Regions from separate parts of the Brevibacterium sp. LAARM3_SD1 genome, predicted to be linked through region 3. Evidence: riboswitches for the same ligand, from Rfam matches in the RefSeq annotation. Region 3 holds a riboswitch; each other region holds the start of a gene.
The links. Region 3 has a riboswitch for thiamine pyrophosphate ahead of AC2W7L_RS17880 (TenA family protein). Riboswitches for the same ligand answer to the same signal wherever they lie in the genome.
Positions count from the first base shown of each region.

Region 1: linked by a shared signal. The riboswitch ahead of AC2W7L_RS09145 (ECF transporter S component) and the one ahead of AC2W7L_RS17880 (TenA family protein) in region 3 are both predicted to bind thiamine pyrophosphate.
Region 2: linked by a shared signal. The riboswitch ahead of thiO (glycine oxidase ThiO) and the one ahead of AC2W7L_RS17880 (TenA family protein) in region 3 are both predicted to bind thiamine pyrophosphate.
Region 4: linked by a shared signal. The riboswitch ahead of thiM (hydroxyethylthiazole kinase) and the one ahead of AC2W7L_RS17880 (TenA family protein) in region 3 are both predicted to bind thiamine pyrophosphate.

Region 1 covers NZ_JBNFOL010000012.1:77,704-81,674, reverse strand. The annotation lists gene AC2W7L_RS09150 (purple acid phosphatase family protein) at 1-1,805, opposite strand, end outside; TPP riboswitch at 1,952-2,060, shown strand; gene AC2W7L_RS09145 (ECF transporter S component) at 2,083-2,712, shown strand; gene AC2W7L_RS09140 (ABC transporter ATP-binding protein) at 2,712-3,971, shown strand, end outside.
Region 2 covers NZ_JBNFOL010000004.1:110,192-114,162, forward strand. The annotation lists gene AC2W7L_RS03415 (DedA family protein) at 1-53, shown strand, start outside; gene AC2W7L_RS03420 (ketopantoate reductase family protein) at 7-972, opposite strand; gene thiE (thiamine phosphate synthase) at 969-1,652, opposite strand; TPP riboswitch at 1,664-1,767, shown strand; gene thiO (glycine oxidase ThiO) at 1,757-2,935, shown strand; gene thiS (sulfur carrier protein ThiS) at 2,932-3,189, shown strand; gene AC2W7L_RS03440 (thiazole synthase) at 3,191-3,958, shown strand; partial or broken gene AC2W7L_RS03445 (HesA/MoeB/ThiF family protein) at 3,955-3,971, shown strand, end outside.
Region 3 covers NZ_JBNFOL010000052.1:6,227-10,197, forward strand. The annotation lists gene AC2W7L_RS17875 (phytoene desaturase family protein) at 1-1,037, opposite strand, end outside; gene AC2W7L_RS17880 (TenA family protein) at 1,093-1,785, opposite strand; TPP riboswitch at 1,780-1,885, opposite strand; gene AC2W7L_RS17885 (ATP-grasp domain-containing protein) at 1,893-2,918, opposite strand; gene AC2W7L_RS17890 (VOC family protein) at 3,040-3,402, shown strand; gene AC2W7L_RS17895 (HutD family protein) at 3,450-3,971, shown strand, end outside.
Region 4 covers NZ_JBNFOL010000023.1:44,975-48,945, forward strand. The annotation lists partial or broken gene AC2W7L_RS12980 (substrate-binding domain-containing protein) at 1-338, shown strand, start outside; gene AC2W7L_RS12985 (ATP-binding cassette domain-containing protein) at 437-1,261, shown strand; gene AC2W7L_RS12990 (sugar ABC transporter permease) at 1,258-2,469, shown strand; TPP riboswitch at 2,607-2,740, shown strand; gene thiM (hydroxyethylthiazole kinase) at 2,728-3,642, shown strand; gene thiE (thiamine phosphate synthase) at 3,639-3,971, shown strand, end outside.

The sequences.
Region 1 (3,971 bases), on a different contig from region 3:
GAGTCGGATTCTGAGCCGGTCGAGCCGGCGCCGCCTTCGGAGTCGGCAGTTTCCGTGCCGCTCTCAGCGCTGTCCGCTTCGGCGCCCGCGGTTCCGGCGTCCGCGTCGTCTCCCGTTCCATCGGCATCCTGTCCGACGTCGGCACCTGCAGCATCAGCGTCAGCATCCGAGCCGGTCGCGCCTGTGCCTCCATCGGAGTCAGCCGTTTCAGCACCGTCCTCTGCTGCTGCAGCGTCGGCGCCCGCTCCTGCCTCAGCGTCGTCGCCGTCCGCGCCGGCATCGGCACCATCTGCGCCGGCTCCGCCGTCCGCGTCGGCACTGGCATCGTCACCCGGGTCGGGCTCCTCCGCCTCGGCGCGCCTGAGTTCGACATCGTCGATCTGCTCGGCGGCTGCCTGCGCCTGCCCACCGTCGGCCGGTGCACTGCCTACTGGCACCTCATAGGTCGTCGCCCGCAGCGCTTCGTCGCTGACCTGGACCCGGGTGAACGCGGGAACGTCGTTGTGGACGCTCTTGCCTTCCCAATCGAGGCCGGGAACGTAGTCATAGAACTTCGACCCCGACGACGAGGTCAGCGTGAGGTAGAGCGTCTGTCCGTCTTCCTTCTCTTCCTCGGCTCCCGCTTCGGAGCCCTCGACGGGCTTGCCTTCACCATCCATGAGGAAGGTGCGGTTATAGATGTGGTCGTGGCCGGAGACGACGAGGTCGATGTCATTGCGAGCAGCGACCGGCGGGATCGCCTTCCGCAGCCGCTTCACGTCGAGGTCGTTCCAATGAGTCGCGGTCGAATAGATCGAGTGGTGAAATCCGAGCACCGTCCAACGTGCTTGGTCTCCGTGCTCGGCGACGACCTCGTCGATGAACTCGGCGTGGGCATCCATATCCGAGCTGTTGGAGTTGATGTTGAGGAACAGGACGCCTTCCTCGATGAACCAGTAGTCGCCTCCGGAGGTGATGACGCCACCGCCGCCGTGGTCCTGGCTGACATTGGGCCGGTTGAAGTGCTGTTCGTAGGCCTTCGATGACACATCGTGGTTGCCGATCGTCGTCGCCTGCGGGATCGTCCGAGTCGCCTCCGGCGCCAGGTACTGGGCGTACTGTTCCTGGTTGCCCGCGGAGTTGACCTGGTCTCCCAGCGAGTAGAAGAAGCTCGGGTCGTCGGCGGTGGCCGCTGCCGAACTCAGTGTCCGGTCCCAACCGGCGGCGTCGTCGGGGTCTCCGCCACCGGCGCCGACCTGCGGGTCACCGAAGACGAGGAATTCGTCGTCACCTCCGACGTCTCCCGTGGTGAACTGCTGCACCTCGGTGAATCCGTCCTCTTCGCTGCCGACCTGGTAGGCGTATTCGGTGTCGGGCTCGAGGCCGGTCATGATCGCATGGTTGAAGTGACGTTTGAGATCGGTGGCCAGCCCGGAGTCCGTGGTCTCGGCTGTTTCGGCGTCAGCAGGCAGCTCACCGCCCTCGAGCTCACTGGCCGGCGCCCAACGGACTTCTCCCCCGCCGGAGCTCTCACTCATCCACGAGAGGTTGCGGGCCATGGAATCGGCCCCGACCTGCAGCACGGGATCGGTGATCGCCTCGCTTCCCGCATCCGCCTCGGCGGGCGATTCCGTTCGGTTCTGCCCCGGGCCTTGGCTTGGGGTCTGGCTCGGATCCTGACTGGGGCTCTGGCTCGCGGTCGAGCCGGGCCCGCCTGAACCGAGCGATGGTTCGGCCCGAACGGGCACCGGCGCTGCCACCATGGCAGCGAGCAGAGTGGCGGCGGACAGGGCACTGAGCGGTCGCTTGAGTCGTTGAGTGTTCACCCGCATATTCCTACTGATCAGTAGTGTCCGGTCGTTCGAAGCCCGTCGACGAACGAGGGAACGGCAAGTGAATACTCGATAACCGATCCCGGCCCCCGCTTCGCTTCCGATCCCGGTCGCTGCCGCGCTCCCCTGTTGTACAGTGGTGGCTACGACAGGGGAGCGCCGTCAGGGGCGCTGAGAGTGCAGAAGAAGCTGCAGACCCTCGAACCTGATGCGGTCAGCACCGCCGAAGGAAGTCGAGACTCTTCACCCCTCCTTGAAAAGAGGAGGCACAATGCCGAATACCGCCGTACCGAAAACCACCGCCACCCCTTCACACGCCTTCACCGCGGCGCCGAAATCCAAACAGTGGCGAGTGGTCGACTATGTCACCACCGCCGTCCTCGGCATCGCCGTGGGACTCGTGTTCTGGGTGCTGGCGCTGAGCTGGAAGGTCCTCGAACTCGCTTTCCAGGCCTTCCCGCCGTCGATCGGCCTCATCGCCGGGCTCTGGGTCCTTGCCGGCCCGCTGGCCGGGGCGATCATCCGCAAACCCGGTGCTGCGTTGCTGTGCGAACTCATCGCCGCCATCGTCGAGGCCGTCCTCGGCTCTCACTTCGGAGCGACAGTTCTGCTCTCGGGACTGCTGCAGGGCCTCGGTGCCGAACTCGTCTTCGCCGCCTTCGGCTACAAGCGCTTCACCCTGTGGGTCACCGCGGCCTCGGGGATGCTGGCCGCGGCGTTCATGGCCGTGAGCGAGAACATCATGTACAACGCCGAATGGCAGTTCGGCTTCCAGGCGATCTACGCGGTCTGCGCGATCGTCTCCGGTCTCGTCATCTCCGGAATCGGCGCTTGGTTCGCCTACCGCGCGATCGCAGCCACCGGAGCGCTGGGCTCCTTCGCCTCCGGCCGCCTGCGCTGATGGCACTGCCGATCACTGCTTCCGGCTTCTCGTGGACTCACGCCGACCGTGATCAGCCTGCGGTCGGTCCGCTCAATCTACAGATCGCCGCCGGTGAGAAAGTGCTGCTGCTCGGCGCCTCCGGAGCCGGCAAATCGACAATCCTTCACGCTGTCGCAGGCGTCCTGCCCGAGGAATCAGGTGAGGCCACCGGTGAACTCCTCGTCGGCGGCGAGAAACCGGATCCTCGCCGAGGCAGCACCGGGCTGGTCCTCCAAGATCCCGATTCGCAGGTGATCTTCTCCCGCATCGGTGATGATGTGGCGTTCGGGATGGAGAACCTCGGATTCCCGGCCGAGACAATCGAGGCCCAGACGCTGAAGTCCCTGCGAGCGCTGGGACTCGATCTGCCTCCGGACCGTCCGAGTGCGGCTTTGTCCGGCGGGCAGAAGCAGCGGCTGGCTCTGGCCGGGATCCATGCGATGGCTCCCGAGGTCATCGTCCTCGACGAACCGACCGCCAATATCGATCCCGCCTCGGCGACCGAGGTCCGCGACGCCGTGCTCACCGTGCAGGCCGAGACCGCGGCGACCATGCTCGTCGTCGAACACCGGGTGGAGCTGTGGATCGATCACATCGACCGCGTCATCGTCCTCGGCCGCGAGGGCATCGTCGTCCAAGGTCCGCCCGATCAGATCTTCACCGATCCGGAGCTGACCGACGTGCTCATCGACTGCGGCATTTGGATGCCGCAGGACTCCCCCACCCCGCGCCGAGGCGGAACCGACGGAATCGGCAGGACGTCCGGTCGCCTCGGCGAGGTTCTGCTGCGCACCGATCGGCTCAGCGTTGCTCGGCCTCGCATGACCACCCCCGCAGCGGCCGGTATGGAGCTGAGCCTGCGTGCCGGTCAGGCACTCGGAATCGTCGGCGCGAACGGGACCGGAAAGTCGACCACGGCCCTGACCTTGGCAGGTCTGCTGCCCGAATTCTCCGGGCAGGTCCTCGCCGAGGCGGCCCTGCGGGAAGGCGCTAAACGGGCCCGTCCGTTCGCCTGGACGTCGAAGCAGTTGGCCGCGCGCATCGGCATCGTATTCCAGGAACCGGCACACCAGTTCCTCACCTCGAGCGTGGCGTCCGAACTCGAGCTGGGTCCCCGCCTGGCAGGGTGGTCTGCCGCCGATTCGCAGGCACGAGTGGATGAACTTCTCGAGGGCCTCGGTCTCACCGGGTTGGCGCACGCTCATCCGCAGAGTCTCTCCGGTGGAGAGAAGCGACGT
Region 2 (3,971 bases), on a different contig from region 3:
CTGAAGTCAGGACCGCTTCTGGGCTTCCCCTGCCCGCAGCTGCACAAGTGTGAGGTCGAGCAGAGGAGTCGGCACTCCCAGCTCCGCAGCCTTGAGCGCCATGTCGCCGAGGATGTGCTCCGTTTCGCTCGGCAGCCCAGCCGTCACATCCCGGTAGAGGGATGAGGTGAAGGCCGAACCGTCCTCGGTGAGCATCGTCAGCGTCATGGCGTGTGAGGCCTCCGAGACCGGGTGTCCGGCCGTTGCCGCCACGGCTTCGAGCTCGTCGACGATGGCATGCACATGCGACCGGCCGCCGGCTTCCATGATCGCCCCGACCGGAGCACGGAACAGGCAGGTGACGACACCGGCCGCGGCGATGAAGGTCCACTTCTCCCACAGCCCGTCGATGATTCCAGCGACGGTCTGGAGCTTGAACCCCGGCACGTCGAGAGCGTCGGAGATCCGCGCGGGCACCTGGGCACCGTGGAGGTCGCCGATGGTCATCACGGCCAGGTCGGTGAGCTGAACGACGGCTCCGTCTCTGATGGTGCCGACGATCTTGACGAATCCGCCGAGCACCTGTCCGGGGTATCTGTTCTGCAGCTTCTCGATCTGAGCCATGCCGTTGAGGATCGGGATGATCGTAGTCTGCTCTCCGACAGCCGGTCCGATGTCATCGATGACCGAGTCGAGGCCGCCGGCTTTGACCGCGATGATGACGAGGTTGAAGATCCGTGGTGCGGCTTCGAGCTCCTCAGCGGTGATGACATCGACCTGATTCGTCCGATCGGCATCGGGAGCGGTGAAGCGCATTCCTTCTGCGCGGACCGTCGCCGCTCGAGCCTGCCGGAGCAGGAATGTGACATCGCGTCCGGCCTCCTGCAGATAGGTGCCGAAGGCTCCGCCGGTGGCACCTGCCCCGGCGATGAGAATCGACAGATCCGCGCCTGCACCGGTTCCCTGGGCTGCGCTCTCAGCTGCTTGGGTCATTCCAACTCCTCCTTGAGCTCCCGAGCGGCCGCCGCGGGATCCTCAGCCGAGGTTATCGCACGGACGACTACGGCACGGTTCGCACCCGCCTGTCGGACCGCGTCCAGCCTCTCCCCCGCCGCGATCCCGCCGATGGCGAACCACGGTTTGTCCGCCTCGGCGGCGGTGGCGGTGAGCAGCGCCGTTCCCACGGCTGCGCGACCGGGCTTCGTCGGGGTCTCCCAGACGGGTCCGACACAGAAATAGTCGGTCTCCGGGTCCGCTTCGGCGGCGAGCGCCTGTTCGAGGGAATGGGTGGAGCGGCCGAGGATGACATCGGGGCCGAGTACGGCCCTGGCCTGAGAGCTGGTGAGGTCGCCTTGACCGACGTGGAAGACATCGGCGTCGGTGAGCAGTGCGACGTCGGCGCGGTCGTTGACGGAGAAGAGCTTGCCGTGACGGACGGCGGCATCCCGGAGGACTTCCAAGGCTGCGATCTCCGCGCGGGCCTCGAGGCTCTTGTCCCTCAGTTGGATGATGTCGACGCCCCCGCGGTAGGCGGCGTCGAGGAACTCGGCGAGGTCGCCCTGAGAGGTCCTGGCTTCGGTGCACAGGTAGAGCGACGCTTCGGCCAATCGGGCCTGCCTCCAGGCTCTCTTCGTCGGCCGTGCTGCGGTGCGCGGTGGCATCTGTGTGGTCATGGTCATAGAGTAGAGGAGTTCGCGGGAGCCTCCCAACGAGGCTGAGAGGGCGTAGGAGCCGACCGTCAGACCTGATGCGGATCATGCCGCCGGAGGGAGAAGCTGTGAGAGTCATTGTCGTCGGCGCCGGAATCATCGGCCTGTCCACGGCCTGGTACCTGCGCCGCCTCGGTGCCGAAGTCACCATCATCGATCCTGTCCCCGCGTTGGGGGCGAGCCATGCCGCCGCGGGGATGATCGCTCCCGCCGCCGAGGTGGTGTGGGGGCAGACTCCCCTGTACCCGTTGATGCAGGCCTCGGCGCAGATGTACCCGGAGTTCGCTGCCGAGGTGGCGAGCGCTGCCGCGGTCGACCTCGGCTTCACGGATGCCGGAACTCTCGTGTGCGCCGGAGACAGTGCCGATCTGCAGGCACTGCGAGAGCTGCGCGAAGCTCAGTCGCGGTCCGGTTTCGCCACCGAGCTCATCACCGGCAGCGCTGCCCGCCGGGTCGAGCCCTCTTTGTCGCCCGCAGTGGCCGGAGCCGTGCACATTCCCGGCGATCGGTCGATCGACCCGCGTCGGGTCTCCGCGGCTCTGATGTCTGCCCTGACCGCTGACTCAGTGTCGCACCTCATTCGGCAACGGGCAGTCGAGCTGCTGAGGGACGGTGATGCGACCGTGGGCGTCGCACTGAGCGATGGTCGTCGATTGGAAGCCGATCAGGTGATCCTCTGCGCCGGCAGCACCAACAACACGATCCATGGTGCCCCGCAGCTGCCGCTCCGGGAGGTTTGGGGCGATGTGCTGCGGCTGCGCGCCCCCGCCGAGGCGACTCCCCTGCTGACCCGCACCATCCGCGGGCTGGTCAACGGCCGCTCCGTCTACCTGGTTCCTCGCCCCGACGGCGAGATCGTCCTCGGTGCCAGTTCCCGTGAAGACGGACTCTCCGGCACCCCCGCCGGGGCGATCCACCGACTGCTCGCCGACGGGCAGCGACTGGTCCCAGGCATTCTCGACGCGGAGATCACCGATATCACCACCCGAGCCCGCCCCGGGTCCCCCGATGACCTGCCGATGATCGGGCGCATCGATCCCGGCTGCATCGTGAGCACCGGGTACTTCCGGCACGGCATCCTCTTGGCCCCGTTCGGTGGCAGGCTCGGGGCCGAACTCGCCCTGGGAGACGTTGCCGATTGGCTCCCTGAGGGAGCACTCGAGTCCGTGTCCCCACATCGCTTCACCACCGAAACCACTGCCGACCCGAACCACGCAACTGCCTACTCGACGAGGAGCATGTCATGACCGACCGCGAACACCCACCGAGCATCGTCCTCAACGGCGAGCATCATGAGCTCCCCGGTGCCACCTCGGCGCTCGACCTCATCGCCGACGTCACCGGACGGGAGCTGCAGACTGACGGGACACCGGCCGACGGCGGACGTCTGGGCATCGCCCTGGCCGTCGACGGTGAAGTCATCCGTCGCGGTGCCTGGTCCGGATTCGCCTTGGCCGACGGGCACACCGTCGACATCGTCACCGCAGTGCAGGGAGGCTGATATGAGCTGGACGATCGATGATGTGGAGATGTCGTCTCGTCTCGTGATGGGCACGGGAGGGGCGAGCTCCCTGAGCATCCTCGAAGACGCCCTGATGGCTTCGGGGACCGAACTGACCACGGTGGCGATGCGCCGCTTCGACGCCGAGTCGAGAGACTCGGTCTTCACCATGCTCCAGCGTTTGGGAATCCGAGTGCTGCCGAACACCGCCGGCTGCTACACCGCCCGGGATGCCGTGCTCACTGCCCGCCTGGCCAGGGAAGCCCTGGAGACGAACTGGGTGAAACTCGAGGTCATCGCCGATGAGGACACGCTGCTGCCCGACCCCATCGAACTCTTCTCCGCGGCCGAGGAACTCGTCCTCGACGGATTCACGGTCTTCGCCTACACGAACGACGATCCGGCTCTGGCGAAACGCCTGGAGGATGCCGGGGTGGCGGTGGTGATGCCGGCCGGTGCACCGATCGGCAGCGGACTGGGCATCCTCAATCCCCACAACGTCGAAACCATCGTCTCCCGTGCGCAGGTGCCCGTGATCCTCGACGCCGGTGTCGGCACCGCCTCGGATGCGGCTCTGGCGATGGAGCTCGGGTGCACTGCGGTGCTGCTGGCCTCGGCCGTCACCCGCGCCCACGACGCTCATGCCATGGCCCGGGCGATGGCTCTGGCCGTCGAGGCCGGACATCTGGCGGCCGGAGCCGGGAGGATCCCCAAGCGACCCTTGGCATTGGCATCATCGCCGTTCGCCGGAATGGTCGCAGCACAATGAGCACCGCTTCCAC
Region 3 (3,971 bases):
ACGGGATCAGCCGGCATACGTCCGTTCATCACCTGCGCCTCGGCGGCGGCCATCTGCGCTCTGGATCCGCCGACGTGGATGGTCCCGGCGCGCCCCACCTCGGGGTCGGACCAGGGGACCGGTCCGTTGAGGACGAAGTCGACCTTGGCCGCGGCGTTGCCGTGTTTGAAGCCGCGCAGGCTCTTATCGACCTGAGCGGGCAGCAGGCCGGAGAAGATCTGGGCGGCGTTCAGCGCCGAGGTGTCGAGCAGGTAGGCGCGGGCCGCGGGCATGTCCGAGACATGGTCGACGCGGGCATTCGTACGCACTGTTCCGCCGTGTGCTTCGAGGTCGGCGACGAGGTGGTCGATGATCGCCTGCGAACCGCCGATGGGGGAGGGCCACCCGCCGGCGTGGGCGACCGTTGAGAGCATCGTCGCCGTGGCGGCCGTGCCCATCGCCGGCAGTCCGCCGATCGCGTGTGCGGCGACTCCGGTGAACAGGGCCTGGCTCGATTCGTGGGAGAGAGGAATGTTCCAGGCAGGGCTCGCTTGAGAGAGCAGCCGCAACCCGAATTTCACGACGTTCGCGATTCCGGGAAGGTCGCGCAGAGTCTCCGGCACCGAGCGTTTGTCACCGAGGGAGAGCCAGATCGCGTCATCGACACGTTCGAGAAGTGGGGCGAAGAATCGTCGCCATTCCGGGCCGGCCTCGCCGAGGCGGTCGACCGTTTCGTCGAGATTGTGGAAGGCCAGCGCGGCGGGCTTGTCGTCGAGGGGCTGGGCATACGAGATCTCGGGAGTCGTCAGCTCCATTCCGCGGGCACGCAGGTCGAAGTCGACGAAGAACGGGCTGGCGATGGCCAATGGATGGACGGCCGAGCAGATGTCATGAGTGATGCCGGGTGCCAGTCCGAGGTCGAGGGTGCGGGCGCCGCCGCCGATCGTCGACTGAGCTTCGAACACCTCGACGGAGAGACCGGCGCGAGCCAGAGTGACTGCGGCGGCCAAGCCGTTGGGGCCAGATCCGACGACGACTGCATCAACCTCAGTGCTCATGAGGCCAGTCTAGGGGAGTGGGGCGGGGCCGCTGCTGTGTGCCGTACTGGGCGGTTCAGTCGTCGTAGACGTTGTCGAAGAAGGCGCATTCGAGGTCGACGGCCCGGCGCCAGGTGCGGACGAGATCCTCAGCCTCTGAACCCTGCTCGTCCTCTGTCGGAAACACCCGCTCGAGCTCGTCGACGAGGAACTGAACCCACCCGCGGAAGGCCTCGCCTCGGTGGAGGTCGATCCAGCCTTGGTGGACCTGTCGCTGCGGCACCTCCTCCTGGGATTCGGCCCAGTCGAGATAGAGCCATTCGGCCACAGCGAGGACGACGAGCAGCTGCGGATAGGACGCCGAGGCGACTGCCGAGTCCATGAGATCGCGGAACCCTGCCGTCGGTGCGGCCAGTTCAGGCTGGAGGTAGTCGGCTGGAGCGACTCCCAGTTCGGCGAAGGAGTCGACGAAATATGTGTCCTCGCCGGCTACGAGCATCCCCAACTGTCGGGCGAACCGCAGCTTTGCGTCGAGCTCATCGGCATGGGCCACGCAGGCGCCGAGCATGGACAGAAACGACTCGAAGAACTGATAGTCCTGCACCAGATAGTCCCGCATGACGGCGTCGTCGACGGTGCCGGCGAAGAGTTCCCGAACGAAGCGGTGATTGATCGCCGCCGCCCATTGTTCGCTTGTCGATCTCATCAGGGCCGACACAGATCCGTCGGCGGAGACCTCAATCAAGGCGCCGATACCTGTGGTTGTCATCGCTCTTCCACTCCCTCCGCCGGTGCTCACCGGATCAGGTTCAAAGGGTCTGCATTCGCACTCTCAGCGCCCGTTGATCGGCGCTCCCCTGTAGTGATTCGACACTATCACTGGGCTGCCGACCCGGCGGGGAATGCGGACTTCGGGGCCGCCTCGGCGAGGGTGTCGGACACGTACTCCGCGATCCGGTCGGCGGCAGACTGACGGCCCGACGACTGCTCGGCGGACTCAACGGACGGGTTGTAGTTCGTGTTCGTGTTGATGTCGTAGACGACCTGCCGGCCGTCAGCGGTCTCGATGAACTCGATGCCGGCGATCTCGATGCCGAGGTCGGCCAACAGCGACTCGAGCCGGCCGATCAGCGGCGTTGCGGCCGTGATCTCCTCACGAAGGGCGAACTGGGGAGTCGCCTCGACGTCGGCAGCAGCCCCGGCGCCGGGAATCGTGCAGGCATCGGCCGGGCAGAGTTCGAACGATCCGCCCGAGACGTCGACGCGCACCGCATAGTGGAAACGTCCGCCGATGAACTCCGCGCGGGTGACGAACGGCTGAGCCGGCTGCACATACTCCTGGATGAGGGTGATGCCGTCGATCGGCGCATTCGCTCCACCGGGCGCGAACTCAGCGGCGACCGCCTCGAGTTCGGCATGGGAGTCGAAACGACGTACACCGAGGCCCTTGCCGCCCTGATTGTGCTTCGTGATGAACGGGGGAGTGAAGCCGGCAGCGGCCTCGACGAGTGCCTGCGGCCCGAACGCGGCCGCGGTGCGCGGCGCGTCGAAACCGTGACCGGACAGCTCGCGATGCTGACGGATCTTGCTCACCTCGAGCTCGTAGACCCCTCGACCGTTGATGACCCGACGGCCCGCCGCAGCCAGCCAGTCAAGGACGGCGCGGCCGTACTCCTTCACATGCGGATCGGTTCGGGTGTGCGCCGATGCCGACAGCCGCGACCAGAACACTCCGGCAGGAGGCTCGGCGGACAGGTCGATCAAGGTCTCGGGCAGCAGCCATTCGACGTGTGCGACGCCGAGGCGGTCGAGCGCCTCGGTGAACGGGGCGATCCATTCCGGATTGTCGTGGATGATGTAGACCGCCGGATCACCGGTGGCAGGCAGGGCATGAGAACTCATCGCGAACCTTCACTGTGGGGAGCCGATGCGGACTGCGGAAGCATCGGCGGATCTGCTCAACAATCCTACGCCCTAGCGTGGACCCCTTCGCCGTGTCAGTGCGGCGGCGTAGACTCGGGCCATGGCTATCGCAAAGCAGCCCGTTGTCGTGCTCGACGCTCCTGACGCCGGTGAACTCGCGGAGTTCTACGGAAAGCTCCTGGATTGGTCTGTCACCGTCGACGAGGACGGCACGTGGGCAGAAGTCGTCTCCAACTCCTGGCCGCCGATCTGCATCCAACAGGTCGAGGACTACCACGCACCCAGCTGGCCCAGTCAGACCCATCCGCAGCAGATGCACCTCGACGTCGTGGTCGACGACCTTGACGTGGCCGAGAAAGCCGTGCTCGAGATCGGTGCGGGCAAGGCCCCCGAACAACCAGGCGAGACGTTCCGAGTGTTCCTCGACCCGGCCGGTCACCCCTTCTGCCTCTGCAAGGGATGATCACACCACCACCGAGTCGGCCCCACCCGCCCGTGGCGCGCTGAGTCATGCGCGCGCTCGTCTCCTTCGCCGACCGTGATCCCGTTCCGTGGGCCAACGGAGCCGGTCAGACCACTGAGCTCGTCTCCCTGACCGAATCGGCCCAGCTGACTCCAGGGCTTCGCCCCTGGCGATTGAGCATCGCCCGGCTCGAACGAGTGGGCCCGTTCTCGGCCCTGCCCGGAATGGCACGCACCTTCCTCCCCAACGCCGAGGTGGCCCTCGACATCGACGGCCACGTGCACTCGGTGCCCGCCTTCCGCCCGGAACGCTTCCATGGAGGCCAGAACGTGAGCCTCGTCGACTTGGTCGAACCCTGTTTCGCCGTCAACCTCATGGTCGCCGACGACGGTATGGACCCCGAGAATACAGCGGGCGCGATGCAGATGAGCATCGGTCAGCCGGTCCCCGCCGACCGACTCCGGTTCGTGCTCACTCTCGAAGACGGTGCCGAATACCCTCGTTTCCAGCTGCTCGAATCGGAAACGGGTGAAGCTGTTCCAGACGAGATCTCGGTGGCCGTTCTCCAC
Region 4 (3,971 bases), on a different contig from region 3:
TCATCGCCGCGACGAAGAAGGCCAAGGTCGATCCCGTCGTGACCGGTCAGGACGCCGAGGTGGACGGTCTGCAGAACATCCTCAAAGGTGACCAGTACGCCACGATCTACAAGTCGATTCCGCCGCAGGCCGAGTTCGCAGCCAAGGCCGCCGTGGCTCTGGCAGCGGGCGAGGAAGTCGATGCAGGAACGACCTACAAGGACACCCCCACGGACTTCGTTGAAGCCAAAGTCGTCACCACCGACACCATCAAGGACATCGTCGGTGATCAGATCAAGGCCGAGGACATCTGCACCGGGAAGGTGGAGAAGCTCTGCGCCGATGCCGGCGTGAAGTGAGCGCGTGAGCGTTCATGATCTGACGTGACCGACCTCGAGCCGGCGACCATCACCGGTCGCCGGCCGCCGGGGTCAACGACTGCGACAAGTAGGAACAGATGACACCAGAGACACCCGAACCGGCAGCTGCGGCGACGCGGACGCCGGGCAGCGACAGCGAGCCGGTGCTCGAACTGCGCGGAATCAACAAACGGTTCGGCGCCGTCCAAGCGCTGAGCGACATCCATCTCAGCGTCGGTCGCGGCGAAGTCGTCGGCCTCGTAGGCGACAACGGCGCCGGCAAATCGACACTCATCAAGGTCATCGCCGGAGTCCACGCCGCCGATGAGGGCGAACTCATCATGAATGGGACATCGCAGAAATTCTCCTCCCCGAAGGACGCGCAGAGGGCCGGAGTGGCCACCGTGTTCCAGGACCTGTCTCTGTGTGAGAACCTCGACGTCGTCGCCAACCTGTTCCTCGGGCACGAGAAGACCCGTGGGGGAGTCCTCGACGAGGTGGCCATGGAAGCCAAATCCTGGGAGCTGCTGCGCAGCCTGTCGGCGAAGATCCCGAGCGTGCGCGTACCGATCGCGGCACTGTCCGGCGGACAACGTCAGACGGTCGCCATCGCCCGGTCCCTCCTCGGCGATCCTTCGCTGGTCATGCTCGACGAGCCGACGGCGGCCCTCGGTGTTGCCCAGACGGCCGAGGTGCTCAATCTCATCGAACGGCTCAAGGAACGCGACCTCGGCGTGCTGCTCGTCAGCCACAATATGGCCGATGTGCAGGCCGTGTGCGACCGGGTGCACGTGCTGCGCCTGGGCAAGGACGCCGGTGACTTCCCCGGAGACGAACGCACGGACGTGCTGGTCGCCGCGATCACCGGAGCCAGCGACAATGTCGTGACCAAACGCGCCGCACGGAGGGGTGAGCGCCGATGACCCGCAACTCCTTCATCACCGATGAGCGGATCTCGTCCGAAGGCATCGTCGGGACGTTCGTCAGACGGGTCAAAGAAGGGCAGCTGGGTTCGTTCCCCGTCATCTTCGCCCTCATCGTCATCGTCATCGTCTTCCAGTCGGCCGATTCCAACTTCATCTCGCCGGCCAACCTCGTCAATCTCTCCACCCAGGTGGCGTTCCTCGCGATCCTTGCTCTGGGCATCAACCTCATCCTACTCCTCGGCGAGATCGACCTGTCTCTGGCGCAGTTGGGCGGTCTGGCCGCCTCGCTGCTCGGTGTCCTCGTCGTCAGGCAGGGTGTGCCCCCGGCAATGGCGCTGATCATCATGCTGCTGCTCGGTCTGGTCGTCGGTGCGATCCAAGGCTGGTTCTTCGCCGTCGTCGGCATCCCGGCGTTCGTCGTCACCTTGGCTGGTCTGCTCGCATTCACCGGTCTGACCCTGACGACCTTGGGCACACAGAAGAACCTGTCGATGTCGGACACCTTCGCCTTCGACTTCGCGAGCTTCTACTTCCCGGCGATCTGGGCCTATATCTTCGGAGCGATTGCGATCATCGGCTTCGGCGGCGGCATCATCTATTCGAAGCTGCGCCGCCACCGCGAAGGCCTCAGCGCCCCGAGCTGGGCGTCGGTGATCGTGCGCATCGTGCTGCTGGCCGCCATCGTGTTCGGATTCCTCATCCTCGTCAATCAGGACTTCGGTCTGGCGATGCCGTTCTTCCTGATGATCGTCATCGCGATCATCATCGATCTCGTGCTGCGCAAGACCCGCTATGGCCGGTCGATCTACGCCGTCGGCGGCAAGGTCGAAGCCGCCCGGCGCGCTGGCATCCGCGTGACCTGGGTGCGCATCAGCGTGTTCATGGCAGCCGGAGTGTTGGCCGCACTGTTCGGGTTCATCAAGACCGGTGTGACGACGAATGCGGGATCGACGCTGGTGAGCACGCAGGACCTGCTCAACGCGATCGCGGCGGCTGTCATCGGCGGCACCTCGCTGTTCGGCGGTCGCGGAACCGCATGGGCCGCTGTGCTCGGTGCCCTGGTCGTCGGTGCGATCAACAACGGTCTCTACCTCATCGGCTTCAACTCCGATGCGCAGCAGATCATCACCGCACTCGTCCTGCTCACCGCCGTCGTCATCGATGCGCTCAGCCGCCGCGGACAGAGGTACGTCGGGCGGGGGTAGCGGCTGCTCTTCCCTCAGCGGACCCCGTTGCGGCGAAACCACCCTGAACCGGAGGTGGTTTCGCCGCGACGGGGTCCGCTCGGCGGTTCTGCTGGATGGAGGAGTCGCCCGTGTCCGACCGGGCTGATACAGTCGGAGCCATTGACATGGGGTGCCTCATGAGGATCCGTTCGCACCGAGAAGCTGCGCACGGAGGACACCGAGGCTGAGAGAACACCCATCGAACCTGATCTGGGCCATACTAGCGAAGGGATCGTCATGGTTGACTTCGACCTGCGTTCTGCCAATGCGCGACTGCGCGCAAGCAATCCACTCATCCAGTGCATCACGAACACCGTGGTACAGCAGTTCAGCGCGAACGTGCTCCTGGCCATCGGCGCCTCCCCGGCGATGCTCGACCACGAAGCCGACGCCGGACAGTTCGCCGGAATCGCCAACGGAATCCTCGTCAACTTCGGAACCGCCTCGAACCATCAGCTGCTCGCCGCCGACGCAGCCATCGACGTCGCGAACGCCGCCAGCAAGCCCTGGGTCCTCGACCCCGTGAGCGTCGGCGCCGTCGACTTCCGCACCTCCCGCATCCGCCGTGCCGCCGCCGATCACCCGACTGCCATCCGCGGCAACGCCTCCGAGGTCGCAGCACTCGCCGGAGTCGGACTCGGTGGTCGTGGAGTCGAATCCACCGATGAAGTCGATGCCGTCCTTCCCGCCGCGGCTCAACTGTCGCGAAAGACCGGCGCGATCGTCGCGGTCTCCGGACCCACCGACGCCGTCGTCGCCCACATCGACGGCACCGATCACGTCGCCCGGATCTCCGGCGGACACGAATTCATGCCGCTGGTCATCGGCACCGGCTGCTCACTCGGCGCCGTCACCGTCGCATACCTGGCCGCCGCCCGTGCCGGACTGGCCGACCCCGACGCCGACGTCTCAGCAATCAGCGCCCCCGAGCAGTCCGCGAACGGTGGGGCCGCCTCGGCGAAGTTCGAAGCCGTCGTCGCCGCCCACGCCCACTTCGCGGTCGCCGGGGAACTCGCCGCCGATGGTGCGAAGGGTCCGGGCAGCTACTCGGTGAACTTCCTCGACGCGCTCCACACCGTCGACGGTGACCGACTCGCGCAGGCGAGAATCGGCCTCGACACGCTCACCGCCGGCGAAGGCGTCCAGGCATGACCGCCGGATCCGCCCACATCGCTGACAACTCGGCCGACGACGGCGCAACCGTGAACGACCGAGACGGCTCGACCGACCGCTTCGCCGGAATCGACACGCGCCTCTACCTCGTCACCGACTCGGCGCAATGCGAGGCCGCCGGTCGCAGCGTCGCCGAGACCGTGCAGGCCGCCGTCGCCGGGGGAGTGGGCATCGTCCAGGTCCGCGACAAAGACATCGACGACGGTGACTTCTACTCGCTCACCCGCCAAGTCATCGCCGCCGTCGAAGCCGCCACCCGTGACACCGACCGCACGGTCCCCGTCGTCCTCAACGACCGCGTCGAGGTG